Linked DNA regions of Ignicoccus hospitalis KIN4/I. The protein of the gene in region 3 binds, or shares a complex with, the protein of the main gene of each other region. Links are inferred from orthologs where the notes say so. Each region holds a gene or a part of one and is shown on either strand. Other genes may lie near its edges.

Region 1 (9,262 bases), 410 kb from region 3 along the record:
ACGTCGCAGAGATCCTTGATCTGAATTACGGTCGCTCGAAGCTCGTCTTGGCGGTTCCCCGAGATTCCGGAATAAAAAGGCCGGAGGAGCTACCCAAGGGCTTCAGGATAGCTACTAAATTCATCAATATAGCTACTGACTATTTCGAGAAGAAGGGGTTAGACGTGAAGATCGTGAAGGTCAGCGGCTCGGCTGAGGTGATGCCAGGCATCGGGGCAGCGGACGGGATAATAGACGTAATGTCGACTGGTACGACGCTTAAGCTGCACGGCTTGACGCCCATAGACGTGATATTGAGTAGCAGCGCCAGATTGATAGTTAGGAAGGACTTGCTTGACGACCCTCGCGTGGAAACGATAAAGTTAATGCTTGAGTCAGTTCTACGGGCATCTAAGAAAAAGTTGGTTATGATGAACGTACCAGACGAAGCGTTGGACGACGTACTCAAAGTGTTGCCGGCCATGTCGGGTCCTACCATAAGCAAAGTGAAGAGTGAGAAGCCTATGTGGGAGGTCATTGCGGCTGTAGACGAAGACGAGATAGCTGACATAATAGTAAAGTTGAAGAACGCAGGAGCAAAGGACATATTAGTTCTTAATGTTGAGAGACTAATCCCTTAGCCGGACGATTTTCTGCAAGAGGTCTACAGCTGCCACTAACAAGGGGACACCTAGAATTATGGCTAAGGTTTTATCGTTTATCTTTACTATTATATAACTATACAACGTGTCGCCGCTTAACACGACGACCTCGTTCTCGCTCGTTATCCCTACGGCGTCAACGCCCCTCTCGAAACTCAACCTTTGGATGATCTCGGTGCCGTTGTATATGAACAAGTTCGAGCCTCGGGAGAAGACTAAGGTTCCGCCCTCCGCGTCTACGCGCTCGCAGCCTCCTTGCGAGATCAGCTCTACTTCGTTTCCATTATTAACCGCATAGAGACCGTCCTCCGTGCAGACGTATAGGAGATGATCCAAGTCCACGTCGTTTACGCGGCTCTTGAAGGTAACGTTAAACCCGCCGAGGAGTTTGTGCACCTCCACCTCTTTGTTCCTGACCACTACTATTATTCCGTCGTAAACCTTTACAAAGTTCGATTGAGGCATAACGTACGTTATGTTATTTACGAGGTCCAGTATCACCGACACGTTGCTCTCTTGCGACGCCAGCGCCAACATACCTTCATCGGCGTGACAGCGCGAGGGCACGAACCAGACCTCTCCGACCCTCACCGGATCGAGAGGTTTAAGGTAGTATATCGAAACGCCCCCGTCGTGGGGAACGACGGCGTAAGGTCCGGCCAAACACGCCGGCGTCCCGGGGAGCTCGAGGAAGGCCTCCAGCGCGCCGCCTTGTCCGTAGAGTTGGACGGAGCCTCCGTAGAGGGCTACAACTACCCAGTGAGTGTATATGGAAAAGCAACAGACGTGGTGAACTGACATTAATAGAGTAGTTAGTATCATCGGAGGGCCGCGAAAGGCGTGACGGTTGTAGTAATAAGTGGACCACCCGGTAGCGGGAAGAGTACTGTGGCAAAGAAGCTGGCCTCGGAGCTCGGCTTGAGGTTCGTCTCCGCGGGATCCGTGTTCAGAAAGCTAGCTGAGGAGATCGGCGTATCGCTCTTGGAGTTGAACGAGATGGCGCTCAAGGATCCAGAAATAGACTTGAGGATAGACAGAATGGTACTCGAGGAGGCTAGGAGGGGGAATGTCGTAATAGAGGCCCACTTGGGCGGCTGGGTCGCCGCCCCTTACGCGGACGTGAACGTTTACTTGACGGCCCCTCTGGAAGAGAGGGCTAAGAGAATAGCCCGTCGCGATGGCATAAGTTACGAAGAAGCGTTGGAGGAGATCCTCTCGAGGGAGGAGGTGCAGTGGATAAGGTTCAGAAAGCTTTACGGGTTTGACGTAGCGAGCTTGGAAATATTTGACTTAGTCGTCAACACTGCGTTGATGGGACCCGAGGCCGTGGTCGAGACAATCAAGAGGATGTTACTTTAGCCTTTTCAACCTTTTCGACGATTTTGTCGGCTATCTTTAGGAACGCCTTCGCGGCTGGCGTATCGGGGTACTCTACGAAGAACGGTATGCCCTTGTCGTTGCTCTCCGATATCCTCGGGTCGAGGGGTATGGAGCCCAAGAAGTCCACGCCGGCTCTCTCTGCGACCCTCTTGCCCCCTCCGCTGCCGAATATCGGGTAGGTCTTCCCGTCGCACGGGCAAGTGAAGCCCGACATGTTCTCTACAATGCCGAGTATGGGCACGTTCAACCTCTTAGCGAAGTTTACGGATTTCATCACCACTTTTTGAGACACTTCCGACGGTATAGTAACTATTATCGCGCCCGTCAGGTTAGGGATCATTTGGGCCACCGTCAAGGGGGCGTCGCCCGTTCCCGGAGGCAAGTCTATTAGCATGTAGTCGGCCTCTCCCCACAAGACGTTCTCGAGGAGCTCCAGCATGGCATTGGTGAGCATCGGTCCCCTCCAAATGACTGGGGCTTCGTCGTCGGGGAGCATGAAGTCTACGCTTACTATCTTCACTCCGAGGGGTCCGGTAACCGGAATTAGGCCTTCGGGGGTGGCGTAAACCCTCTGTCCCTCTACACCCATCATTTTTGGGATGCTGGGGCCGTAGAAGTCCGCGTCCAGCACGACAACTTTCTTACCCCTGTAGGCCAAGGCAAACGCTAGGTTTGCCGTGACGAACGACTTGCCGACCCCTCCCTTACCGCTCATTACGGCTATCTTGTACTTTATTCCGCTTAATCTATCAGCAATACTCTTCTGTATCTCTTGAATGGGCCTGAAGGGAAGCTTCTTCTGAGGTGCGCTCAACTCCCTAAAACCCCGCGCAACTCAGCATTACAAAAATAAAAAGTCTAATAGAGTGGCTTCGGGCAAAATTTGAGCGTCTCGGCTAGAGCGCCAACCAAAGTTACCTTGTTCGGGGAACACTCAGTAGTCTACGGCAAGCCGGCCATAGTATTCTCTATGCCGATTTACATAAATGTGAAGCTGAGCCTCAGCGACGATCTAATGGTAATAACTGGCCCTGTGAGCCTTAGAAGCGTAGATTTAGTGATTTCCAAGGACAAAATAGAGGTCGGCGACTTGGTGAGGAAACAAATGGAGAAGTACGTTTCATACGTCGTTGAAGCCTTGCAAACCATTGGGGTGGAAGGCGCGAGGGTGGAGATAGAGTCGCCCATGCCGGTGGGCGCGGGAGTCGGCACCAGCGCGGCAGTAACTGTCGGTACGATAGCGGCGGCGTGTGCCCTAAAGAGGTGCGGGCTGAACAAGGAGGGAATCGCCAAGCTCGCTTGGGAGGTCGAAAAGAAGGTTCAAGGGAAGGCCAGCCCTATGGATACTTTCGCTTCGGCCTTGGGCGGCGTTTTATGGATAGAGAAGGAGGACAGCGGGTGGAAAATAGAGCGGTTAAGCGTGGACCAGCTCCCGCTAGTCGTCGGGATTTTTGAGAAGAGGAAGACGACAGCTGAGCTCGTGAGGGAAGTGGCCTTAAAGGTTCAACGATCCGAGATCTATAAGGACATAATCGAGCTTATGGGAAAAATAGCCAGGGAAGCCCGTGAGGCCTTGATCAAGGGAGACCTCAAGGAGCTGGGGGAGCTTATGAAGCTAAACAACGCCATGCTCGAGGCGTTAGGACTGGTGACCAAAGAAGTATCGAATGCGATACACGCGGCCGAGTTAGCTGGGGCTTACGGCGCGAAAGCGTCGGGCGCGGGGAGCGGCGGGGCAGTCGTAGCGCTGGCCGAGGACGTTAAAGCGGTGAGGGCAGCGCTCTTGGCCTCCGGGGCCAAGAAGGTCTTCATCGTAGAGAACCCCTCCCGAGGTGTCGAACTTATATAGATATCGCTATATTTACGCCGTTTTTAAAAACCAGACGGGTGAGCAAGACACGGGAAGGGCGTCATGAAGAAAACCTCACTATTCCTCCTCGCGCTCCTAGCTGCGCCGCTCTTCGCAATGTCCAACGGCGCCCCCAACTTTGGGTGTACCATGTGCCACCAAGACGCGAAGCCTCTCAGCCCTCAACACATAGTAATCAAGGGCCTCCCCCAGTACTACGAGCCCGGTAAGAGCTACCGCATAACTATTGAGGTAACCGACGCTAACGAGTGCACCCCCGCCATGACCGCTTGCGGCGGCTTCGCGCTCCAAGCGAACGCCGGCGAGTTCAAGGTAGTTGATCCTACTAACACCTTCATAGCTCACCCCACGCCCACTGAGTCGTTTGTGACCCACACTAAGGAAGGTAGCATGAAGAGGACTTGGACCGTCGAGTGGGTCGCCCCCAAGGAGAGGAAGCCCGTAACCTTTAGGGTGGCAGTAATAGCGGCCAACGGCGACGGCAGCCCCTTCGGCGACTACTTCGGCATGAAGACTTTCGTCTTACAGCCGGCGGTCCCCGGAGTGAACCCCACGGTAACTACCACCCAAGGTAACGTGATAACCATAACCAAGACCGTTTGGGTAACTGTTACTATAACTAAGACCATAACTGTGACTCTGAGCGGCTAAAGGTAATTTTTGTACTCTTTCGTCTCTCGCTTCACGACACGCTTCCCTTACCCTTAAATTTAGGCCTTCGTTCGTGGCGAACGAAGGGGTGAGATCGTGAGCGCGGCTAGCTATGATAACGAGGCTAAGATCAGGCAAGCGAAGACCATGCTTATGAGGGTGATAAACGACCCGGCCGTCCCCAGGAACATCCGGAGGGCTTGTATAGAAGCCGTGAGGCACTTAGAGAACGAGCGCTTGAGCCCGGGCGTGAGGGCGGCCAACGCGATAAGTGCTTTGGACGAGATAGTGCAAGACCCCAACATGCCTATACATACGAGAATAACTATATGGAACGTCGTAACCCTCCTCGAGACAGTGAAGGACTAAAGGGGTCGATAATGGAAAAACCTAGGGTCAGGGTAAGAGGTATCTACGCAACGGCTGTAGCTAAGGTTTTATTGGACGAGGGGCTCGAGCTGAGTGACCTCTCGAAGAAGCTCAAGGAGAGAATAGGACACGAGGGCTCTCCCGAGCCTCCTCACGTAACTGTCAAGCAGTCGGATGACAACCCTGACCAATTGGTTATCATCGGGTTTCCCGAGGAGACGGATAAGGTTATTCAAACGCTCAGAAAGAGCATGCCCTATTCTGTACACCACTTAGCGAGGCCTAACCTCCACAGCGCTTATGTGGTCGAGGTGGACGAGGAGTGTAGGACTAAACTAGGCGAAGAGGAAGTGAGGGTTAAGGCGAAGGAGTGTTACGACGGAAAAAAGTTAATAGCTGAGGTCGTGCGTTCCAGGGTCTTCCCGACCGATAAATTGGTGATGGAAGAGGGCTTCCGGGTGATAGGGCTCTATGCAGAACTAGTGATCGGCAGGGGGAGCGGAGTAACTTTCTCTAAGCATATTACAGACTTGGAGACCAAGATGTTACTAATGAACTTGGCTGCTGAGGTCGTCAGGAGGGGGGTAAAAGTCCACTGGAGGAGCTCAGCCAAGAAGGCCGAACCTCAAGTCCTCCTCGAGGAGCTCGAGAAGCTTTACGACGAGGCCACGAAGATAATGGTAAAGGCGAGGGACGCCGACCACGGGACCGAAGTCTATCCCGGCGAGAGGCTGGACGTGGTCGAGCTGACCTTAGAAGACAAGGTAATCCTGGACGAAATCCGGTCGAAGGTGGTGCCCACGATGCCTTACCATCACAGCCTCAAGTCCGGGGGCGACCGCATGGCCGCTGCCGTCGAGTTGGGCGATAAGATAGCAGCGAGTAGCGAGGTTAAGGCAGAGAGCGTCATAGACTACATAATTGACTTAGCAAGGGATATGAAGTACCTTAACATAATCCACAAGAAGGTTGACGGCGCCGAGTACTCGTTGGGCAGGGCAAGGGTTAGGGGGAACGTAGATAACTACTTGGTCTTAGAGAGGAGGAGCAAGGACTATGGAAAGTACGACGGCTTGGACGTGGTGAAGGAGCCGGGGGACCTCATGATCACGCTGGTAAGCCCGTTCTCGAGGTACCTAATACACGCGTACTACGACCAGTACGGCAACGAGAAGGGAATTTACGTTAACGTAAACACCGGTGTGGAGGTGGGGGAAGGCAACGTGAGGTACATAGACTTGGAAGTTGATATAATACACAAGGACGGGGAGTGGAGTGTAATAGACGAAGACGGGCTGGACCGCTTACCCGCCCCCTTGCGCGAGCTCGCAGTGGCTGAGGTTGAAAAGCTCCTCTCGCACCCCGACCGGATAAAAGAAGTTGTCGCGAATGCACGAGAGCTGCTCTCTGCTCAACTCTAAAGTTGCCTTGGCCTACGGAGAGCCGTTCAAGAAACTCTACTTGCTGCCATCCCTCTTGGGCTGCGACGAAGAGACGGTGTATCTGATACCTTCTCACTTAGCTTACTTGGAGTACTTCGTAGAGAAGGGGTTGGTGACTGAAGTCAATAACGCGAGAGAGTTGATAATAAAGCTGAACGAGGCCATGAGGAGAAAGATGAACGTCGCGGTGGTAGAGCCGGAGGAGCTCCAAGGTATTAAGAACGTTCGGAAGATGATGGCGTTTGTATCTTGGTACTTGAAGGAGTACACGGCGAGGAGTGGGAGGAGGGCCTTCATCTTGCTGAGGACGAGCGGTTTCACGGAAAGGCCGCCCTTCTTTAACTACGTAGAGCCGTGGGCCGGAGTAGTGATTGAAGTTATCTTCAAGCGCGGGAAAGTGTTAATGAATGTGGACTACGGCGGAGGTGTGGAGGTTTGGACTATCTAAACGCAATAGTACAAGTGATAACGTATCTCGTCATGTATTACGCCCCAGCTATGGTGGCCAACGCTTCTCCGGTCTTCGTGGGGAGGGGCACTCCTCTCGACTTCGGGAAGAGGTTCTGGGACGGGAGGCGCTTGCTAGGTGACGGCAAGACGTGGGAGGGACTAATGGTCGGAATGTTGTTCGGTTCGACTATAGCGTGCGCAGAGTCAGTCCTATTGGACTCGCCCGCCTTGTACGTGTACGGCCTAATGGCGGTCCTCGGGGCTCTAATAGGGGATATAGTCTCTTCATTCTTTAAAAGGAGAATCGGCTTGGAGAGGGGCGCTCCCCTACCTCTGGTCGACCAACTCGACTTCTACGTAGGAGCTACTGCCTTCATGATTGCAGTCGGGTGGAAGCCCGAGTGGAAGCTGGTGGCGCTGGGTGCAATAATAATAGTTATACTACACAAGCTGACTAACTTGATAGCGTACTACCTTCACTTGAAGGACGTTCCTTGGTAAGCTTGGCTAGGACTCTGTACTTAACGTACTTGTCTTCTGGACTGAACCTCGGCGGGTGGGGTACTGTCGTCTGTCCGTTACACACCGGGCAGACGTCCTTGAAGGTGTACCTGCCACACCTCACACACTTCTTCATTAAGAACTTCATTTCCTTCCCACCTGTTCGAACTTAGCCACTTCTAACCCCTCTGCTTTCGCCTCTTCAAGGATCTTCTCTCCCACGGCCTCGAGCGTCTTCCCCGCGGTCTTGTAATCTAAAGCCGTCACCTCTACCATGTACCTAGGCGCCCCCACAGTATACACCCTCACGTTTATCTCGTCACCCTTGATGAAGTCGTAAGCGCTCATGAGGGTCCTCCTGATACGGTCGACTCCGTCCGGCGCGAAGGACTGCAATATGGCCATGCCTACTACTTTCGCCGGCTTTATCTTTATGTGAGTCTTCGCAACTTCTGTTATAGCCTTTGCCACTTCTTCCGGAATGCCCAGCTTGGTTAGCACTTCCTCCCCTCCTAAGGCGGCCTCCTCAAACACTCCCAGCAAGTCACCGAAGTGCTTCTGGATGTGGGGTTCCAACATGTTGTATAACTTGTCGTAGTCCTCGCCGAGAGCTTCGGCTACCAACTTCAACAAGTTTTCTCCTTTCTTAAACCTCTTATACATGTACATCTTTCTCTTTCGTTCGGAATCCGTCACCTTCTTTAGCGAGAGGTCGACCGTCCCCCTCTTCTTATTTACCCTTATGACTTTGCAAACTATCTTTTGGTTTTCCTTCAAGACTTGCCTTATGTTCCTAACCCACCTGGACGCCACTTCGCTCCAAGGGAGGTAAGCTTCCAAGTCGTCATACTCGTCCAGGGTGACGTAAGCGCCGTAGTCGAACACCTCTCTGACTGTCGCGACGACTAGTTCTCCCACTCTGGGCAACCTCTTCTTGGGCATTTTACCTCCTCGTCTCCTTCGTGGTTTACGGGGTTAAATGGTAGTTACGCGTCACAAGCTTCCTTGAGAACGCCCTTCAAGAGGAGCTTCGCCCGCTCTACGAAGTCCTCTACGTCCCTAGTGTTAGGAATTATGAAATCTGCCATCTCCATGATTTTCTTGACGCCAAGCTCTATCTCCTTTTCGTCTCTCTTTTTTAATATTTCCACTACGTTCCCTCGGTCGTCCGCGCGCGCCCTGGAGGAGAGCCTTTCCGCCCTCAGCTCGAAGGGCGCTTCGATGGCGACGACTATCACCTTTGTGTACCTCTTAAACGTCTCCAGTTCTTCGGGGGCTCTACAACCGTCCACGAGGACTACGCAGCTCTCTTTGTATTCTCTCTCTATTCTGTCAATCACCAATTTGGCCAGTACGTCCTTGCCGTGCTTAGCCCTCAATTCAGCGGCTACCTTGGCCAAGTTGTCGGATGTGAGCTCCAAATTCCTTTTCTTCGCCTCTTCCCTTACTATGTCGCCCATAACTATTACTGGTATGCCCAACGCTTTAGCGACCTCGGCGAAGGTGCCCTTCCCGGACCCCGGGAGGCCGGCCGTCACCACGAGTAAGCGTGTTATGTTCGGCCCCCGCTGACAGCCGCGCGAGAGTGAAAAAATAAAGCGCTCGCTGGGGGCGCAACGGGGACGCGACGTTGGGCGTGTACCACGGCCCGGACTTGAAGAAGATAACTGGCGGCAAGAAGAGGAGACACAGAAAGGTCAAGAGGAAGTACTGGATGGGTCGTTACCCAACCAACACTACCTTAGCTGAGAACGAGAAGAGAAAGATAGAGAGGGTAAGGGGAGGTAACATCAAGGTGAGGCTCAGGTATGCCGCCTATGCTAACGTGGTTGACCCCAACGAAAACGTCGCGAAAAAGGTGAAGATACTGAGAGTTCTAGAAACTCCAGCCAATAAGGAGTTAGCGAGACACGGCATCATTGTTAAAGGAACCAAGATAGAGACCGAGCTGGGCGTCG
Region 2 (9,196 bases), 850 kb from region 3 along the record:
TACCGCGGGGAGGCCATAAACGAACTGGTTTTGAGGATGCTCTGACCACAAAGGCCTAAAACATTGGAAAGCCCGTCGGCCGGGGTGAGTAACTTTGGTGGTAAGGCGTAGGAGGAAGAGCAGGAAGCTGAGGGGAAGGACCAGAACTATGGGCTGGGGCAGGATAGGCCAGCACCGCAGGAGCGGCGCGCGCGGAGGGTTCGGCCGCGCCGGCATGCACAAGCACTTCTGGACGTGGGTCACCGCCAAGAGCCCGGGCTACTTCGGTAAGTACGGCTTCCACTTGCCCCCCGAGGACAGAGTGGAAATTAAGGAAATCAACGTGGGAGAGCTCGACGAACTCGCTAGGAAACTGAACACAAACGTGATAGACTTAGCAGCCATGGGCTACAACAAGCTGTTAGGCTTCGGGAAGGTCAAGGGGAGCTACACTGTAATAGTTGCGTTCGCGAGCAAGAAGGCCATTCAAAAGGTCAAGGCCGCCGGGGGGAAGGTGGTAACCCCCGATGGCGAGGAGCTGGAAGTGGAGGCCGCTTCTTAGCTCTTTCTTATTGGTATCCTTGGCGCCCTTCTCGACGTCCGTGCCTTGCTTCAAGCTACCCGGCCTTGAGAGCGTGGCCTTCTGGATAAGCACTACTATGAACTTCTTCCCGTTCCTCCTCTACACGGCTATACTAGCCTACGTTAGGAAAGACTACAAAATAGTGCTAGAGGGGCTCGCCCTGAACGCGTTCGTGCTCGTCCTCAAGTACTCGTTCCACACCCCCAGGCCGGAGGGCTCTGGCCACCTAACCCCGGGCTACCCCTCCGGCCACACGGCGAGGGCCTTCTGGCTGGCGCTCGAGCTCGAAGGGGTCTGGAGGTACCCTATGTTAACCTACGCGGCTCTGGTCGCGTGGTCGCGCGTTCAGCTCTGCGCGCACTACCCGCTGGACGTAGTGGGAGGAGCGTTGAGCGCTTTGGCCTTCCGCGACTTATGGGAGGTTCTGCTGGAGAGGGTAGGAGCCTTGAGGGGGCAGCGCGCTTAGGCGCACAAGTTCGAAGGGTTTTGCCGTACTCAACTTGGCGCCAAAACGTAGTTACGGTCCCTACTGACAGTTACATAACGCCTATTGTTTCCTCAAAGTCCAACGGATCAAACGCTTACGCCGAGGCGTCGACCCTGTCTTTTAGCACGAGATTGCCTAGCGGGCGAGGACGTGGCGACAGTAGGGATCGTGAGTTCGGTCGCTACGCGTTCTGAGACCCCTTTCGGGAGGGTCGGGAGAGGGGGTAAGTGTAGGAGCCCGGCGAGGCCGTGGCGGCCCCGCGGGGATTTGAACCCCGGACCACCGGCTTTCCCAACCCCGCACGGGATAGGAGGCCGGCGCTCTGTCCTGGCTGAGCTACGGGGCCAACCCCCGTTTTCCGTGACCCCCCTTCCCTTTTTTAATGTTTCTCCTGGTTCTCCTCTTAACCTCCACGGGCACGCCGATCACCCTTACCAACGGGAGTCCCAAGGGACATTGGACCTCCTCGAGGACCTCCCTCACCTTCACCTTCACCCTCTCCCCCCAAGGGGCGGTGCAGTCCCTCCAGTGCGGGCACTTCTTGTTAGTACACTTGGAGGGCGTATACTCGACAGTCGCCCCCTCGATTGCTAACCTCTTTGGCAAGATCAAGGGTATCCCTACTTCCTCCACCTCTCCCATGACCACCTTTCCGTGTACCTTACAGTCGTGTTCCACCAGTCCTACCTTGCCCTTCACCTCGTAAATCCAGCCCCGCTTGTACTCCTCGCACCTCTCCTTGAGCATACAGCCCTCGCAGAGGGGTAAGGTTCCCACAGCCACGAAGCGGTCTCCGGGCTTGAACTCCTTGGGTACTGGTAACACTTTCTTCAACGCCTTTCCCCTCACTTTATGTTCGCCGAAACGTAAAGGGCCTTCGGGTACTGGCGGTGACCAAAAAGATAGTGTTGAGGGTCAGCGACGACTTCTACGAGGAGTTGGAGAGGAGGGCAAAGGAAGAGGGTTACGCCTTAGTGACGGATTACGTGCTTGAAGTTCTCTCCAGAGAGCTCGAGAGGTCTCCCTTCAACCCCAGGGCGTTGGAGGCTAGGATAGAGAGGCTGGAGAGGGGCGAACTGCCGACGAAGCTGCAAGAGGCTGTATGGAAGCTCATCGAAGAGGCCCTCGAGAGCAAGCTGTCCTCAATAGCTATAGAGGGGCTCAACTTGGACGAGAAGGAGCTGCTTAACAAGCTTGTCGACGAGGCCGTTAAGAGGATAGAGAGGAAAGTGGTCGACATGATAAACCCGTGGAGCCAGAAGGTGGACTCCCTCTCCCGCCAGTTGGGGGAGCTCTTGGAGAGGGTTGAGGAGCTGGAAGAGAAGTACAAGGCTCCGCAGCCGGAGCACGAGGAGGTTCGTAAGGAAGCGCCCGTGACTGTCGAAAAGACGTACGATAAAAAGAAAAAGCGATCGGCAATGGATATTTTGAGGGAAAGGAAGGTTAACTTCGAGGAAGACATGGCGTTCGCCAGAAACGTGGACAAGCTCATCGAAAAGTTGAAGAAGAGCGGGGCTTTGGTCATTGAAACAACCAAGCACGGCCGCGTGGTGGTGCACCCGGAGGCTTGGGAGGAGTTCTGGCAGAGGCTCTCGGAGGCCGGGAGCTCCGAGGAAGAGGTCATGGAAGCTCTAAACGACGAGAGGCTGTTCAAGTTGTTCGAGGCTCTAAGGGAAGACGGCTTGATATACTACGACGCCTCGCGGGGCTGGACGGCGTCGCCGGACTTGAGGAGGAGCGTCCAAGAAGAGTAAGTGAGGAAACGACACTTCTTTTAGCCTTGCCGGCAAGTTGGGGACCGGTCCGAAGGCTTGTCGTGCGTGGCCGCCAGGGGGGTCTGGAAGGGCTATCGGGTCGGCCCTCAGAGGGTGGAGGTCCTCCGGGGGGTCGACCTCGAGGCGGGCTTCGGGGAAGTGGTTGCGGTGGTGGGCCCCTCGGGCTCCGGGAAGAGCACGCTCCTCCACTTGATCTCTACGGTAGACTACCCGGATAGGGGCTCAATATTTCACTTGGGCAAAAAGGTCCTCAAGAGCGAGGAGTGGAGGGCCAAGTGGAGGAGACACAACGTAGGCGTGGTGTTCCAGAGCTTGCAGTTGATACCTACCTTGACCGTTCTCGAGAACGTCATGCTTCCCATGGAGTTGGTCGGGATGCCTCCGCACAAGGCCAAGCTGAGGGCGAAAATGTTGTTAGAGAGGCTAGGGTTAGGCGATAAGCTCGAACGCTACCCGACGGAGCTCTCCGGAGGGGAGCAGCAGAGGGCGGCCGTCGCCAGAGCTTTGGCGAACTCGCCCAAGATACTGGTGGCGGACGAGCCCGCCTCCAACTTGGACAAAGGGAATAGGAGGTTAGTCGCGAGCATAATTAGGGAGTTCGCGGACTCCGGCGGGTGCGCTATAGTTAGCACTCACGAGGAGGAGATAGTCGCCGTCGCCGACGCAGTCTGCGCTTTGGAGGGGGGTAGGTTGAATTGTCGGCGCTGAAGGTAGGTATCAAAACTGCGAGGAAGAAAGCCGTTGAGACCTTAGTTATATCGTTAATGGTTGCGTTCTCATTAAGTATGTACGTAACCTCCCAAGTCTTAAAGGACACCCTCCTCCCTCTGTTCTCTAACTACCTCACGATGAGTTATGGGGACATAGTGGTCCTCGGCTACATACCCTACTACGTGGACGAAATCATGAAAAACCTCAGCTGGGTCAAGGACTTCACCGGCTACGCAGTGGTCCCTTCTTACGGGGAGTGTTGTAACTCGACGGTCCCCCTGTTGTTGGGCTATTCCGAGGCCGCGTACCGGAACGACACCTTGCTCGGGGGGTTCAAGGCCCCCAACTTGCGCCAAGGAGAAGCAGTCTTGTTAAAGGGGAGCGCGGAGTTCGTCAAGCCCGGGATGGTGTTAAGGGTCTATCCCGTTGTCACGCTGAACCCCGTGGAACCGTTCGTAGAGAAGGTAGTGGGTTATGCGGAGGGCGGACTCCCCTTGCCGGCGGGTCCGGTGCTCTTCTTGAACGAGGAGGACGGCGAGAGGCTCAAGAGGGAGTTCGGAGGCTACACGGTCTACAGCGTTGTTACCGACGACCCCGACGGGGCTAAGAAGGTTAAAGAAGTAATAAAGGATGTCGGAGGCTTCGTCGCGCTTGTGTTCGACTCGAAGAGGGACTTGCTGTTCTACCCCGGAGAGGACGTGATATTAGAGAGCTCGAACGTCTTAGAAGTTATGTCAGAGATATCTTGGGCCGTCGTAACGATAGTTTTGTTGATAGTTAGCGTGATATACATCGAGAGGAACGTCAGAGAGGTAGCTACGCTAAGGTCGATAGGCGCCTCGCTAAAGGACATGACGCTGTACTTGAGCGGCGTGTGGGGCTCCAGAGTGTTCCTAGGGACCCTCCTCGCGCTGCTCTTCGGAACTGCTGTGGCGATAAGCTCAGTGAACGTCGCCCTGTCCCACCCCAGGCTGGAACCCCTCAAGGCCTTCGTTACCCTTACCGTGAGTCCCAAGACTGTCTTGGCGGTGTTTGCCATGTCCGCCTTAACTACTGTATTAACAATCTTGACGTCTATAATAGCAATAAGTAAGATGAACCTCGTGGAGGCGCTGAGGTTCTACGGATTGAAGGTCAGGTTAAGCATGGAGAGCTCTTTGCCTTTCCGAGTCATGATAGCGGTCTCAGAGAACAAGGCGGCGACGTGGAGGTTCCTTGCGGCGGTGGTTCTATTGTCACTAACCTTGAGCCTTATCACCATCCCAACTCTCATCAAGGAAGGCCTTACAAAGGTTGAAGTCCCAAAGTACTACGACGTGGCGGTGACCTTCCTAAAAATACCTAAGATAAGTCCCCCCGTAGGGTACGTGCTCCCGCAGCTCGAGGGGTTGAAGGGCTACAGCTCGATGAGCGTTTGGGTGGAGAGCCTCTACGGCTCGGTCAACTTCAAGGTTAAAATAGTGAAGGACGGCGAGGAGGTCCCCGTCTACGGCAAGGCTTGCCTTCAAGCCCTCAAGGGGAGCTGTTGGGACCTCGCCCCCCGCTTGGTGGCCGGCAAGTACCCCGGCCGAGGGGAAATAGCTGTGAGCGACCTCTTGGCCCACGAGATGGGGCTGAAGGTGGGAGACATAGTCAAAGTAGAGGTGGAGAGCAAGGGGGTTAAGAGGGCCTTTGAGGTCAAGGTAAGCGGGATCTTCTCCTACCCGATGTTCCCGCCTACCGTGATACTCCCTAAGGCCTACCTCCCCGCGAGGGAGTACAGCGTCATGGTGATTTACGTCTCCGGATCCCCGGAGCTGGAGATAGCCAAGGAGGTCCACGCCACGTTCGTCTCAAACGCCTACGCGGCGACCTCCCTAACTTGGACGGAGTTCGAGAGGGAGCTGAGGGACAACTTGAGGCAAGTGGCCCTCTCAACTTCCCTAACTACCTTGTTGGGGACCTCAATAGTAGTACTCGCCCTAGCGACCTTCAGCTTCAGCGACGTCGTGCTGAAGAGTAGGTTCTTAGCGCTCTTGAAGTCCCTGGGCCTAACCAGCAAGGAGTACCTTACCGTATCCTTGACGAAGTGGGGGCTCGTGGCGGCGGCGGCCCTAATCCCCTCACTCTTGGTCGAAGAGACGGTGGGCGCTTACGTGGCCGGGAGGCTCTCCGAGGTCTACTTGATCCCCCACGAAGCCGACTGGAGGCTAGAGGCGCTGCTGCTCCTCGCGTCCGTGGTGGGCATGGCCGCGCTCGCCGCGCAGTGGTATAGGAGGGTCGAGGTGGTCGAAGAAATAAAACTGGAGTCGTGAAGCCCTCAATCTAGGTATTCTACTGCTTTAACCTCGTAGCCCCCGTCGCCCTTCTTCATTAGCAACACAGCGTCCTCCAGCCTGTAGCCACATGCCTTGCACCGGTAGAAGTAGAGGACCTTCACCGTCCCGTCGGAGGAAACGCTCTTCTCTATATTGAGTTCCATGGGTGACTTGCAGCGGGGGCAATACTTCATGGACGCTCCACCTCACAAGGGCGGCACGGGGGTCTCCGCGCCGCAGACGTGACACCTTAGGATCCACACCTTCCTGTCCAGCCTTATGAGCTCGGTGTCGGGCCCGCCACAAGTAGGGCATATGACGTACTGCTCCACGAACTTCTGCAACAACCTCTCTATTATTTGGGGCGAGAACCTCCCGGTAAGCACCATCTCCCCGCTCTCGCCTATTTGGACTGGCACGGCGAGCTCTTTGGCGAACCACTTGGTCACTATCTTTGGTTCCCTCCTCAGTACGTCGCATATTTGTTTGAAGTTCTGTACTATGGTCTTGTCTCCGACTATTAGCACCCTCGGCTTGGGCACTTGGAACCTCTCCTTGTGCTCCACCCTGCTCGGGAGCATGCTGTAGGCCCTCTCCAAGAGCTTCTCGTACGGCCAGTCCCTTATCGGAAAGGCTACACACCCCGAGGGGGGAGGGGAGCGATGCTATAAAGTTCAGCTCATCTCCTCGAGCAGCTTGCGCGCCTCGGAGGGCTCTATCCTCTGCTGTTTGGTCCCCTCTATGCTCGGAACCCCCTTACCCCTAACGGTCTTAGCCAATATGACGGTAGGTTTGCCCTTCACATTTTTAGCCTCTTCCAAGGCCTCCAACAAGCTCGCCACGTCGTGGCCGTCGTCCACCACTATGACGTGCCACCCGAAGGCCTTCCACTTCCCTATTAAGTCGCCTTTATTTTTTACTTTGAATGTCTCCCCGTCGAGCTGGAAGCCGTTCCAGTCCACTACGGCCGTTAAGTTGTCGAGGGAGTGCGCGGCGGCAGTGGAGGCGGCCTCCCAGACCTCTCCCTCGTCCAGCTCCCCGTCGCCTAGGACCACGTAAACCCTCTTCTTGCTGCCCTTCATCTTTAGACCCTTAGCGACTCCGGTGGCGAAGCTGAAGCCTTGGGCTAGGCTGCCCGTGGGGGCGTCAACGCAAGCTAAGGTGTCGTCCGGGTGGCCTTGGAGGGGGCTGGAAATATCTCTTATGGTCTTGACCCAGTGAGGGGGTATGAGCTCCAGGGCGGCGAGCAGCGCGTAGAACGCCGGTACGGCGTGGCCCTTACTGAGGATCAACCAGTCGTGCTCCGTAGGCCTCTCGTCGCACTTCCTAGGCTCCATCGCGCCCAGCCAGATGGTCGCCAAGATCTCCACTACGGACATGCTGGAGCCTAGGTGGACGGTCTTCTCTACGCTGGCCATCTCGATTATGTACTTCCTCATGAGCTTTGCTACCTCTTCTATCTTTTTTACCTTTTCTGACGTAGTGACTTCAATTAGCTTGCTCACTTCCCTCAAGTGTGGGAACCCGGTGGGGCTAGAGGGCGGAGGTTATATCGCTTGTTAGGGCCTTATGCGCCCCATAGAGCTTAAGGGGAGGAAGTATAAGAATACCTAAAACGCCGAGCGTAGGGTAAGCGTCTTGGACGCATCTAAAAAAGGAGGGTATTCTAGAATTTACGTGCTGACGGATACGGAGCTGAGGGAGCCAGCGGCGGGGTTCGCATCGACCGAGGCCTTCAGGCCGGGCAGCGCGTTAGCGACCTTGGCGACCTCGGAAGGCAGCGCGCCGGCCGCGGCGGCCACCTTGAGCACGAGCCCGAGGGCGCCCATTACGAGGACGAGCGCCGCCAACGCGATCACGGCGGTGTAGCCGATACCGCCCAGGGTCAACAACCTGCTCCTCCTCATTTCCTCCACCTCTCTCGCTTCCACACTAGAGATGACCGGCTAATAAAGCTTGTTAAACTGGTAATACCGAACGGTTCCGTTTTTGAAATCCTAACCGCCGGCCTCTCACTAGGTCTGAAGGATGCGGATTAGAGTGGTGGGGGAAGGTCCGAAACTTTTGGAAAGAGGGGAAATGATAATCTATAGGAGGTGGCTCAAGGGCTCGCCGGCGCCCGTCGGGGCCTTGGTCACCTTGAGCGACGGCGAGGAGGACTTGGCGTGCGGCCTCTTAGACAAGATAGGAGTTAGGGTGATCTCCTTCGAGCCTTGCCCGGACAGCGCGGAGGAGGCTTTTAGAGAAGTTATAGAGAAGGCCTTCGAGGCCAAGTCCCTCCTCCGCTACGAGGCTTACCGCTTGATTAACGGGGACGGCGACTCCTTCCCCGGCCTAATAGTTGACGTCTACAAGGATTTGGCCGTCCTCCAGTCCTCCTCCCTAGCTATAGACAAGCACATAATGACCATAGCGAAGATAGTGAAGGACGTGACCGGGGCGGAGGCGGTGGCCGAGAAGAGCTCCCAGAGGGTCAGGGCCAAGGTGGGCTTGCCCCCTAGGGAGGGCCTCTTGATAGGCAATAAGAAGGAGACCGTGGTGGACGAGGAGGGGGTGAAGTTCAAGGTGAGCATAGAGGGGCAGAAGACCGGGCTCTACTTGGACCAGAGGGAGAACCGGGTTTACGCGGAGAGGTTCTCTTCCGGCTCTAAGTTCTTGGACGCCTTCTCCTACACCGGCGGCTTCGGCCTCCACGCCTTGAAGGCCGGCGCGAGGGAAGTAACCTTCGTGGACGAGGACCCTTGGGCTTTGAGGGTTCTGAGGGAGAACTTGAGGCTGAACAACTTCGACGAGGGGAAGGTGAGGGTAGTTAGGGAGGACGCTTGGAAGTTCTTCGCGAGGAGTATTAAGAGGGGAAAGTCTTTCGAAGTGGGCAGCGTAGACCCACCGGCCTTAATGGACGACTACAAGGACGGTTACGTTAGGTACGTGAGGGCTTACTCCGGCGCGGGGTCGATAATAGAGGTCCTAGCCGTGCTCTCCTCTTGCTCGCGGAGCATGGATAGGGAGACTTTCGTGAGGGCCGTCCACCAAGCCTTGGCCCCCAAGTACAGAATACTAGAGTTGAGGGGCTCCGCCCCGGACCACAGCACCCGGATGGGCTTGGAGGACTATTTGAAGACCGCCTTCGTCTACTTGGGCTGAGTCGGGGCGTGGGTTCTAGCTCACCCTTCGCCTCTTAACACCGTCCTCATCCCCAGCTTGGCCTCCACCAAACTGATTAAGAAATTTGACCCCAAGCCCCACAAGGCCTTGACGTCCTCCTCTTGGTAGCCCAGAGCTTCTATCAGCGAAAGCACTTGGAAGGGGTGGCAGACCTCCAAGGGGCTCTCCGGCGCGCAAGTGAAGGTCATGGGGACCTCCT
Region 3 (9,441 bases):
CAACCTTCACGTCGCCTTTCATCATCATCATTGCGCCCGCCTCCGCGTAGAGCTTCTCCCCCTCTTCGAGCTCTACCCTTATGACTGGGTACGCCTCGCCCTCTAGGGACCACCTCAAGCCCTTCGCCCCCGGGAGTTACCGGATATAGTCCTCGGAGCTTTACTGCGGAGCGGAAGAGGGCCTTGAGCTTCCCCAGGCTCCGGCCGCGCAGGCTGAGGAAGAACTTGTACCTCAGGGACTTGGTCGCCGAGACCAGGCTCTCCCCCAGGGACTTCATATACCCCATATTCGTCAAAGAAGGCATAGACAAGCCTGAAGAGATAAGCGCGATGCCCGGGCAGATGAGGTGGCCGGTGGGAGAGGAGTTAGTGAAGCACGTCCAAGAGGCGTTGGACCTAGGGGTAAGGTCGGTGCTGCTCTTCGGGGTCCCCAAGCACAAGGACGACCTCGGCTCCTCCGCTTACGACGACCAAGGGGTGGTCCAGAGGGCGGTCAGGCTGCTCAAGAAGGAGCTGGGGGACGAGGTGGTGGTCTTCACGGACGTGTGCCTCTGCCACTACACCTCCCACGGCCACTGCGGGGTCCTAGCCAAGAGGTGTCGCGGCGACCTCTGCGAGTACGTGGTGGACAACGACAAGACCTTGGAGCTGTTAGCTAAGGTCGCCCTCTCCCACGCCAAGGCGGGGGCGGACGTGGTGGCCCCCTCCTCGATGATGGACGGCATGGTGCTGGCCATAAGGGAGGCCTTGGACAAGGAGGGCTTCACGGACGTGGCTATAATGAGCTACGCCGCCAAGTACGCTTCCGCCTTCTACGGCCCCTTCCGCGAGGCCGCCAGCAACGCCCCCCAGCACGGGGACAGGAGGACCTACCAGATGGACCCCAGGAACGGGGAGGAGGCCTTGAAGGAGGTTATGTTGGACGTTAAGGAGGGGGCGGACATCTTGATGGTGAAGCCCGCGCTCTCCTACTTGGACGTTATAAGGAGGGTGAGGGAGGCCTTCCCCCACTACCCCTTAGCAGCATACAACGTCAGCGGAGAGTACAGCATGGTTAAGGCGGCGGCCGAGAAGGGGCTGGTGGACGAGAAGAAGATAACTTTGGAAATACTGCACTCAATAAAGAGGGCCGGCGCAAACATAATAATAACGTACCACGCCTTGGAGGCCTCGAGGTGGCTCAAGGAAGGGTTGGACCTAAAGATGTTCTAGTTTTTAACCACGCCCCAGCCCGCCAGCCTCCAGCGGCCTTGTATCCTCCTGCTGAAGGCCACCCTCGCCCCCTTCCAGGCCACCGCGGGCCTCTGGAGCTTCACGGTCATTTCGTCCTTCTTCAAGTCGACTACCATACCGATGGTTATGTTCGTACCTATGGTCATCATTAACACCTCTCCCCTCCTCAGCGGGGCCATCTTCATCTCGCCCCCTCTGAAGCCCACCACGCGGTCGAGCAAGTGGTACTCCAAGGTGAGCTGGTCGTAAACCGGCGGCAGCTCCCCGGGCCTCCCCAACACGCTCCCCACGAGGGCGTCAGCCTTGGTAACGGAGGGGTCCAGCCGGGTGCCCACCGCCACCAGCCCGCCGGGCTTGGCCTCTTCTACCTCCACGTTGCCGAACCTCAAGCTGACCACTTCGCTCTCCAGCGGGACGTACTCGACCTTGTTCCCGCTCCTTACGGCGTAGCCGGGCCTTATCTCTATCTTATCCCCTACCCTCAGCTTCCCCCTCATCAAGGAGCCCCCGACGACCCCTCCTACGAGCTTCTCCGGGGGCGTGCCCGGCCTGTTCACGTCGAAGCTCCTAGCTATCCACATGAGGGGCGGGGAGTCCAAGTCCCTCGGGGGAGTGGGGATCTCCTCTTGGATCGCCTCCAGCAGCGCGTCTATGTTGGCCTTGTGCAAGGCGCTGACCGGCACAACCACCGCGTCCTCAGCCCAAGTGCCCTCCAAGAACTTCCTGATCTGTTGGTAGTTCTTCATCGCTTGGTCCTTGCTCACCACGTCTATCTTGTTCTGGACGACAACTAACTTCCTAATGCCTATTATGTCCAAAGCCATGAAGTGCTCCTTAGTCTGCGGCTGGGGACAAGGCTCGTTTGCAGCTATTACTAGCAAGGCGCCATCCACCAAGGAGGAGCCGGAGAGCATGGTGGCCATCAACACCTCGTGTCCCGGGGCGTCCACGTAGGAGACCCTCCTCTGGAGGACCGGCTCGCTCCCCTTGGGGCACCTCGGGCATTTAGGCTCGGGGGAGTAGGCGTCCGGTTCGGGGCAGTTGGTGCACTTGTATATGTCCCCGTCGGCGTAGCCCAGCTTTATAGTCATCCCCCTCTTGAGCTCCTCGCTGTGCCTGGCGGTCCACACGCCAGTGAGCGCTTGGACCAACGTGGTCTTTCCGTGGTCCACGTGCCCTACCACGCCGATGTTAACCTCGGGCTGCACTTCCCTCTCTTCCACTCCTATAACCCCGTGGGCCTTCCGGGAGAGGCCTTAAGAAGGTCGGCTCAGACGAAAATTCCTACCTCACCTTTCGGACGGGGTTACCCACCTCATCGCCGGCTAAGGGTGATAAGGGAGAGAGTTTTGAGTTCCTAGGGTCCGATCGTGGAAAAGGTAGTCCCCTTCATACCGAGCCCGCTGAAGGTGGTGAAGGCGGCGCTAGAGCTAGCCAAGGTGGGGCCCGGGGACGTGGTCTACGACTTGGGCTCCGGGGACGGGAGGGTTGTGGTGCTGGCGGCGAAGCTCTACGGCGCCCGGGCGGTCGGGGTCGAGGTGGACGACGCCTTGGTCTTGCTTTCCCAAATGAAGGTGAGGGAGGAGGGGCTGGAAGATAAGGTAAAGATCTTGAAGAAGGACTTCAAAGAGGTGAGCTTGGAGGACGCAACGGTGGTGTACTTATACATCTACTACGACGTTATTAGGGACTTGATGCTGGAAAAGCTCGAGGGGCTCAGGCCCGGGGCGAGAGTGGTGACGCTCGAGATACCGGTCCCGGGCTGGATGCCGGTCGCGAAGAGGGGCGTCCAAGACGAGGCCGGGGTGGTTAGGACCTTGTACTTGTACGTAAAGGGGGTGTCAGACCCCTCCTCGTGGAAGAACGAGGAGGCCGACCCCAAGTGGGTGGAGGAGTTCCGCGAAAACTTGTGGGGTCACCTGCGCCGCGGGAGCTCGTCCAGCTTCAGCTTGAGTCCGTAGCCCTTCAGCTCCAGCTTGATTCCCCTGGCGCTCCACTCGTCCGTGAAAGACCACTCGTCTATAATGAAGTTGATACAAACCTTGAAGTCCGTGAGCGACGTCAGCGTGACCCGTTCGACGGCGAGCGTTCTATCGGGCAGAAGCTTCCTATCCAAAATTACCCTCAAGGTGACTGTAGCGTGCATATCTAGGTCCGGGACGAGGGGCGGCGGCTCCACGCAGACCTTGTACCTCCCGGGCCCCAGCTCGCTCTCCGTCACCTCCGAGTCCCCCTCGAACCACTTAACCTTTGCCAACTCCAACAGTGTAAGCGCGTTGAAGTATGGAATGGAGCCCACAACGCTGCACTCCCCCGTCTTCTCGTACTCCGCTAACGGACACTCCCTCAAGTAGAGGTCCCTCAAGTACAAGTAGCTTCCCTCGTAGAGCTCCAGCTCGACGTCCCGGACCTCGCCGGGCCTCAAGTAGGCCTCGTAGAGCAAGTCGTCCTCTGCCATCTTGTAGTCGCCCCACACTTGGAACACCACGGTCTCGTTAGACTTGTTCTTTACCAACAGCTTGACTGGTTCCCCGGGGGCCAAGGGCAACTTGGAGAGGACCTTTATCTCTGTGTACCGCGGCTCGGAGTCCAAGATCTTGAAGTACATGAACCGGTCGAGATTCACGCTCCCTTTATCGGTTTCAACCCTCAAGTTCACGTATACTCCCCTGAGCTCGCTGAAGAGCGCAAGAATCTTGCGCGCGTGGAACACCAGGCCCGCCGGGCCCAGCCCTCCTCCCCCGGCCGCGGCTAACATTGACTTCACCAAGGAAGCTACCATCTCGACTTCGCTTTTATCCTTCTCGCTTTCGAATAGCTTAACCACCAAGTTGAGTTCGGACAGCTTGGTGACGCAATACCTCTTGCCCGGCAAGGCCCCGAGGCTTATCGAGAACAAGTCCTCGTCGCTGCCTACTTGTACGTCCGCGCGGAAGCGCGCTTCGAAGTACGTCGGAACTTCTGAGGAGCCGCACGCCATCAAGAAGGTTTCTTTCCCCTTGACGAACCCTAAAACAACCCCTTTATGGACTTCGGGAAGAAGTACACAGTCGTGTAGGTCTCGTTGTTCCACGTTAAGTTTACTATCGGGAAGGCCAGCTCCGGCCTTAAGAGCTCGAAAGAGAACGCGTGCGCCCACGCCAAGGAGGCGATGAGCACTAAAGCTAGGGCCGACCTCATAGCTCTCGCGGCGCTCGTGGGAGGGAAGGTTTTGAAGCGCTCCTTCCCCTCCCTCGCGGATGGAACCTTTGATCGCCAAGGTCTTAGTGGCCTACTCGCTGGCGACCTTTACCGTAGCCTTGACCTTAGCCCCCGTCTTCCCCAAGCTGCATATAGACTTCATGAGGGCTGCGGTGGTAACCTTCCCCCACGGGGTGGCCCTCGCTTACGTGGCGAGCCTGAGCAAGGGGGAGAGGAGGGAGCTTCTGCCCCTCAACGCCCCGCTCCTAGCGCTCCCGTTCTGGTACGACGGGCTGAAGCACTACTTAGCAGCGCCCGCGCTCCACGTCGCCCTCTGGGCGCTCTCCTCCTCTTCCAAGTGGAAGGGGGCCTTTAGGAGGTCCCTCCAAGCGGTGGCGATATCGTACTTCGCTTTGACAATATATTCAATAACCTCTGCAGACCCAGTAACGGACGCCGTAAGGCTCTTGGCCTACCCCTTCGCTCTGATATACGCGGTCTCGTGCCAGTCCTTCCCGAAGACCTTCGGCGAGGAGGCGAACTGGCCCTTGGCCTTCGCCAGCTCCGCCCTCTCGCTCGCGCTCCTCGCCTACCCCCACCCCTCCTACGCCTTGGGCTTCTTCTCCCCTTTGGTATACTTGGTGGCTGCCAAGTTCTACAACCTCCCTAAGTACTACAAGAAGGTGAAGGGGCTCGAAGGGGTGGCGAGGAGGGCCCAAGAGTACTTCTGGTGGGGACACGCCCTCGTAATCCCCTCTTCCTTCTTGCCGTTGTTAGCGAAGGAACCGCTGACCTCCTTGCACGCTTCCCTCTTAGGCTTCGTCGCGCTCCACATATTCATTCACTTCCCTATGATGGTTCCTATCATCCTCAAGGTGCCTAATAGGAGGAGGTACTGCAAGCTCCCCCTCCCGCTGGCGTTGCTCTCCGCAACCGTCTGGCCCCACCAGAGGCACTTGGCCTACGCGCTCTTCCTCCTAGCCTACTCAACGCTATTGCTCTCAACCTTCGAGCTCCCCGGGGGCGGGCTTGCTGGCGGTGGCGGTGCCGAAGGGGGAGGCGCAAAGGGTCCTAGAGGAGCTCAGAAGGAAGAACGTCGTTGACCAAAACTACAAGATAAAGGAAGTGGGCGACAAGGTGCTCATACCGGTGAAGGCACCCGTGGAGGGCTACGAGGTCGTGGAGATCGAGCTCGAGAGGAGGGAGAGGCCGAAGAGCTTGAAGGAGTGTTTGGAGGAGAGGTTAGGGAAGGGCGACTGGCCGCGGTCCTTCAGCGTGGTGGGCGACCTGGCAGTGATTTCGTTGAAGGACGAGGAGTTGTTGAAGTACTCCAAGGAGCTCTGGGAGTGTATAAAGGCCTCGCAGAAGAGGGTCAAGTCCCTCTGGGCCAAGCTGGGCACTGAAGGGGAGCACAGAGTAGCTAAGCTGGTCCACTTGGGCGGGGAGAAGAGGACGGAGACCTTGTACAAGGAGTATGGATTAATCTTCAAAGTGGACTTGGCCAAGGCTTACGTCAACCCCTCCCTCAGCGAGGAGCACAGGGAGGTGAGCGAGGCGGTGAGGGACGGGGAGAGGGTGCTCGACATGTTCGCGGGCGTCGGCTTCTTCCCGATACACATAGCCTCCAAGAGGACAGCGACGGTAGTCGCAATAGACCTTAACCCGAACGCTGTGAAACTCATGATAGATAACATCAAATTGAACAAGAAGAAGTTGAGGGGAACTATAATACCAATCATGGGCGACGCCTCGGAGGTCACGAAGTTCTTCAAAGATAAGAGCTTCGACGTAGTGATTATGAACTTGCCCCACAAGGCTGAGGAGTTCTTGAACGAGGCCAAGAGGTTGGCCAAGAGGGCGATACTGCTTTACGTGGTGGGGACTGAGGAGGAGGTGGAGAGGAAGTACCCGGGCTGTAAGAAGAAGGGCGTGTTGGACTACTCCCCGGGCAAGCGGGTTTGGAGGGTAGAGCTGGTCCCGGAGTGCTGGGGGGAGGCTTGAGGTACCCCAAGGAGTCCCTCGCGCTCTACGCCTTCAGCTGGCAGTTCGACGGGAGGTGCGGCTACGGGGAGCTCGACGGGAGGCCCTTCAAGTTCTGTCCCCCGGACGAGCTCCACGGCGACCCCGAGGTCGCTTCCAAGGCCTTGGGCCTCCACGAGGACTTGGACGAGCTCTACGAGGCCTTGAAGGGGGACCCGCTGCTGGGGTGCGTGGCGGAGAGGTACTGGGGCCTGAGGCCGCGGGCCCTCGGCATCTGGGAGGCCGCGGTGGTGGGCATAGCGCAACAGAACGCGAGCTTCAAGCAAGCGTGGTCGAGCCTCTACAAGCTTCACATCATCGCCTCTAAGAGGATTAACGTGTTCGGGAAGGAGTACTTGAGGTTCCCGCGGCCGGAGGAGGTGGACGAGCGGGCGCTCAAGGCGGCGGGCTTCGGCTACAGAGCAAAGTTCGTGACGGCCCTCAAAGAGGCCTTGAGGGAGCGGCCGCTCACTTGCTCTAACGTGGACTCCTTGAAGGGGGTGAAGGGCGTCGGGGACTACACGCTGGGCTTGGTCAAGCTGTTCGCGTGCCGCGACTACTCCGCCCCCGTACTCGACCGGTGGCTGAAGGCTGTTTACGAGGAGGCCTACGGCGGGTTGGAGAGGTACTACGAGTTCGGGAAGTGGAAGGGCCTCGTCTCCTTGCTAACTACCGTCGCCCTCGACGCGGTCCCCCTCACAAGGGCCCTCGAGAGGGTCAGGAGGGGCGAGGTGTGCCCCTCCGAGGAGCCCAGCCCCTTGACCCTCTGGAAGTACTTCTGAGCTTTTCCGCTAACCCCTCGGGGAGAGGAAGGCTTGATCGTAGAGGTGCCCCTCCACGTCAGCGGCCTCTGGAGGCCCGTCTGGAGGAGGTCAGCCATAAGCACGGGCTCCTTGGGGGCCGGGGTGCTGCTCAAGCCCGGGGCGGTCTGCTCCCCCGGAGGCCCGCGGCCCCCGGTGCCCACGGCCTTGGGGGAGGTTAGGTGCAAGCTCCCGGTGCCCGTGGGGAAGGGGTTCGCCACCTCCGCTGCCATAGCCTTGGCCTCGGCGATATTCAAGTACAAGAGCTTCGTGGAGGCAGCTGCGAGGGCCCACGTGGCGGAGGTCTTGAACAAGACCGGGCTGGGCGACGTGATGGCGATAGCCTACGGGAGGGGAGTTGCGGTCAGGACAGAGGCCGGGGGGCCGGGGTGGGGGAGGGTGGAGAGCTTGGAGGTTCCCCGAAAAGTCTTCGTGGTGGGCTTCACCGTGAAGGGCCTCTTCGCGGACACCCCGAGCATGCTCTCCTCACTGGACGTGAGGGAAGCTTTCGAGGACGCTTGGAAGGCCTTGTTGGACGGGTTCGACTTCTACTCCTTCTTGGAGGCCGCGGAGGCCTTCTCCGCAAGGGTCGGCTTCTTGAAGTTTGTGGAGCCGAGGCTCTTGAAGTTGCCGGGGGTAATGGGGGGTTACGTGAAGAAGTCCGCGGGCGTACTCTTCGTGGAGGGAGCTTACGCAGACGAGGTCTTGGAGGAGGTCAAAAAGGTCTACAAGGTCGCGAGGGCGTTTACGCCGGCTTCGTTCTACATGAGGGTCGCGCCGTAGAACAGCAAGTATATTCCGGCTGCGAGCATGAAGGCGTTGGTTATCAGCTCTATCCTCTCGCTGTTCCTCACTATCTTCTCCGCCAGCCCCCTGACCCTCGGCCCGGCCCAGCTGACCGCGAAGAGCGGGGCCGCAACGCCTAAGGCGAAGCCCGCCAGCGTCTGGAAGCCCCCGCCGCTGGCTATGAGCAACAACGCCCCTATGACCAAGGGCAAGTTGCACTGTACCGACAAGAAGCCGTAAATGAAGCAGAACGCCTTCCCTCCGGTCTTGCCCAGCGAGCCTGCGCTGAAGCTTATAGGCACCTTCAGCAAGCTCGCCGCGCTTATAGCGACTATTACGGTCCCTACAACGGGTATCAAGAACTTCTGCAGCTCCAAGGCGGCGGTGGAGAAGGCCAAGAACAGTGCCCCGAGGAAGGCCACACCCACGGCAGCGGCCGCCGCGCAGCTTACGGCCGAGAGGGCGGAGGACCTCCTCTCCCTCAAGCCCCTAGTCACGTAAGTCACGAACAGCGGGAAGTTACAAGGGGAGACGGCCGCCCCGACCCCGGCGGCCAGGCCGACCAAGAACATCAGCGCCGGCGCGGCCGAGCCGCTAGACGGTATTTCAGTAGTCCCCGCGGACATCGACGCTGCGTTTACCTCTTTCTTCCCTATCAACACCTCGCTGACCGCTTGCAAGAACTTGGCGGTCTCGTCCACGGTCTTCTGGTCCAGGGGGACGTTGTTCCTCCTCGCCATGCCCCATATCCTCTCCTTAATGGCGTCCTCGCTCCCCAAGAGCTCCTCGAGGGTCACCCTCTTCCGGTAGGCCTCTAACAAGAGCCTCCCTATGCCGTTCCTCTCGCTCTTGGCCCACTCGAGCAAGTCCTCCCTCGAGGTCGAGGCCGGGGCGCCGTGGCACACGGAGCACTTGGCCAAGTAGGTCTGGTAGCCCGCCAAGACGGGGGTGCCGACGGCGCTGAGGGCCCAGTTGAGCATCGCCTCCGTCACGTTCTCCGCTATGAACTCGCCCTCGTGTCTCGCCACGGGCTTCCCGTCCTTGAAGAGTATGAAAGTAGGCGTCCCCTCTACCTTGTACCTCTGGAACAAGGTGGCGGTGTTGGTACCGTAAACCACGTCGACGAACCTTACTTTCCCTTGGCTCATCTCGAGCTTGAGCCAGTAGGGCAACATCTTCTCACAGTGCGGACAAGTTAGGCTCCTAAACATCACCGCCACGTACTTGTTCTCCTTTAGGAGCTTCTCGAAGGCCGGGACGTTGTATATCGTGTAAGCTTCCGTAGAGACGTAGTTGTTACTCACGTACGACTCGTACCACACCAAGCCGGCTGCGACGGCGCTCCCGACGAGGGCCAAGATCAAGAGCGCGGTTCCGGCCCTCTTCTCTTCTTTAAACTTCTTGAAGTCCAGCCGCCCCGGGC

Evidence for each region.
Region 1: the proteins of IGNI_RS01670 (region 3) and IGNI_RS03945 are in contact, whole or in part, in a crystal structure (PDB 3CW2), measured with the Saccharolobus solfataricus proteins. The link is inferred for Ignicoccus hospitalis KIN4/I from one-to-one orthologs. Residues at the interface, in WP_009988771.1 of Saccharolobus solfataricus: Asp222, Lys225, Pro226, Gly227, Thr228, Gln229, Phe230, Asn231, Leu233, Lys234, Gly235, Leu259, Phe273, Thr274, Lys275, Tyr300, Leu301, Asp302, Pro303, Ser304, Leu305, Lys307; in WP_009989173.1 of Saccharolobus solfataricus: Val185, Arg186, Thr187, Asn188, Glu189, Pro190, Leu191, Gly192, Val193, Glu194, Ile196, Lys197, Ile200, Ser201, Leu204, Ile217, Lys218, Ile219, Tyr220, Thr221, Ile222, Gly223, Ala224, Pro225, Tyr227.
Region 2: the proteins of IGNI_RS01670 (region 3) and IGNI_RS06525 are in contact, whole or in part, in a crystal structure (PDB 2QMU), measured with the Saccharolobus solfataricus proteins. The link is inferred for Ignicoccus hospitalis KIN4/I from one-to-one orthologs. Residues at the interface, in WP_009988771.1 of Saccharolobus solfataricus: Trp33, Pro65, Glu66, Gln148, Val151, Asp152, Val154, Ser155, Lys156, Ala159, Leu160, Tyr163, Arg164, Lys167, Ile180, Ile181, Pro182, Val183, Ser184, Leu186, His187, Ile189, Asn190, Asp192, Ser193; in WP_231918336.1 of Saccharolobus solfataricus: Met1, Leu2, Arg4, Leu5, Tyr6, Lys8, Leu9, Pro10, Ile106, Lys108, Lys109, Glu110, Lys111.

The regions. Positions count from the first base shown.
Region 1 is NC_009776.1:677,734-686,995, forward strand. What follows is about bases 6,348-9,162. They hold IGNI_RS03945 (translation initiation factor IF-2 subunit alpha), read right to left. Parts: upstream 8,247-9,162; coding sequence 7,449-8,246; downstream 6,348-7,448. Other genes in these bases: IGNI_RS03935 (hypothetical protein), read left to right, coding at 6,348-6,801; IGNI_RS03940 (CDP-2,3-bis-(O-geranylgeranyl)-sn-glycerol synthase), read left to right, coding at 6,789-7,304; IGNI_RS07535 (RNA-protein complex protein Nop10), read right to left, coding at 7,258-7,452; IGNI_RS03950 (nucleoside monophosphate kinase), read right to left, coding at 8,291-8,842; IGNI_RS03955 (30S ribosomal protein S8e), read left to right, coding at 8,935-9,162. Also shown: hisG (ATP phosphoribosyltransferase), read left to right, coding at 1-620; IGNI_RS03900 (hypothetical protein), read right to left, coding at 609-1,463; cmk ((d)CMP kinase), read left to right, coding at 1,482-2,000; IGNI_RS03910 (Mrp/NBP35 family ATP-binding protein), read right to left, coding at 1,981-2,835; mvk (mevalonate kinase), read left to right, coding at 2,905-3,870; IGNI_RS03920 (Reeler domain-containing protein), read left to right, coding at 3,934-4,542; IGNI_RS03925 (stationary phase-response protein), read left to right, coding at 4,639-4,911; IGNI_RS03930 (ribonuclease FAU-1 family protein), read left to right, coding at 4,923-6,332; more of IGNI_RS03935, read left to right, coding at 6,301-6,347; more of IGNI_RS03955, read left to right, coding at 9,163-9,262. UniProt on the Methanocaldococcus jannaschii protein: eIF-2 functions in the early steps of protein synthesis by forming a ternary complex with GTP and initiator tRNA.
Region 2 is NC_009776.1:1,126,727-1,135,922, reverse strand. The notes cover bases 4,749-7,497. They hold IGNI_RS06525 (translation initiation factor IF-2 subunit beta), read right to left. Parts: upstream 6,459-7,497; coding sequence 6,039-6,458; downstream 4,749-6,038. Other genes in these bases: IGNI_RS06520 (transketolase), read right to left, coding at 6,507-7,337; IGNI_RS07685 (eukaryotic translation initiation factor eIF-2-beta/eIF-5 family protein), read right to left, coding at 5,835-6,026; IGNI_RS06530 (ABC transporter permease), read left to right, coding at 4,749-5,829. In the rest of the region: IGNI_RS06560 (50S ribosomal protein L30), read left to right, coding at 1-45; IGNI_RS06555 (uL15m family ribosomal protein), read left to right, coding at 95-541; IGNI_RS06550 (phosphatase PAP2 family protein), read left to right, coding at 507-1,028; IGNI_RS07595 (UPF0179 family protein), read right to left, coding at 1,386-1,874; IGNI_RS06540 (hypothetical protein), read left to right, coding at 1,940-2,803; IGNI_RS06535 (ABC transporter ATP-binding protein), read left to right, coding at 2,870-3,532; more of IGNI_RS06530, read left to right, coding at 3,520-4,748; ihomp1 (pore-forming outer membrane protein 1), read right to left, coding at 7,506-7,763; IGNI_RS06510 (class I SAM-dependent rRNA methyltransferase), read left to right, coding at 7,912-8,976; IGNI_RS06505 (hypothetical protein), read right to left, coding at 8,997-9,196. UniProt on the Methanocaldococcus jannaschii protein: eIF-2 functions in the early steps of protein synthesis by forming a ternary complex with GTP and initiator tRNA.
Region 3 is NC_009776.1:272,568-282,008, reverse strand. The notes cover bases 333-3,326. They hold IGNI_RS01670 (translation initiation factor IF-2 subunit gamma), read right to left. Parts: upstream 2,457-3,326; coding sequence 1,209-2,456; downstream 333-1,208. Other genes in these bases: IGNI_RS01660 (hypothetical protein), read right to left, coding at 3,149-3,326; IGNI_RS01665 (SAM-dependent methyltransferase), read left to right, coding at 2,604-3,194; hemB (porphobilinogen synthase), read left to right, coding at 333-1,212. Also shown: IGNI_RS01680 (TIGR00266 family protein), read right to left, coding at 1-118; more of hemB, read left to right, coding at 184-332; more of IGNI_RS01660, read right to left, coding at 3,327-4,216; IGNI_RS07715 (hypothetical protein), read right to left, coding at 4,243-4,413; IGNI_RS01655 (hypothetical protein), read left to right, coding at 4,482-5,516; IGNI_RS01650 (class I SAM-dependent methyltransferase), read left to right, coding at 5,452-6,414; IGNI_RS01645 (DNA glycosylase family protein), read left to right, coding at 6,411-7,214; IGNI_RS01640 (GHMP kinase), read left to right, coding at 7,248-8,015; IGNI_RS01635 (thioredoxin domain-containing protein), read right to left, coding at 7,994-9,441. UniProt on the Methanocaldococcus jannaschii protein: eIF-2 functions in the early steps of protein synthesis by forming a ternary complex with GTP and initiator tRNA.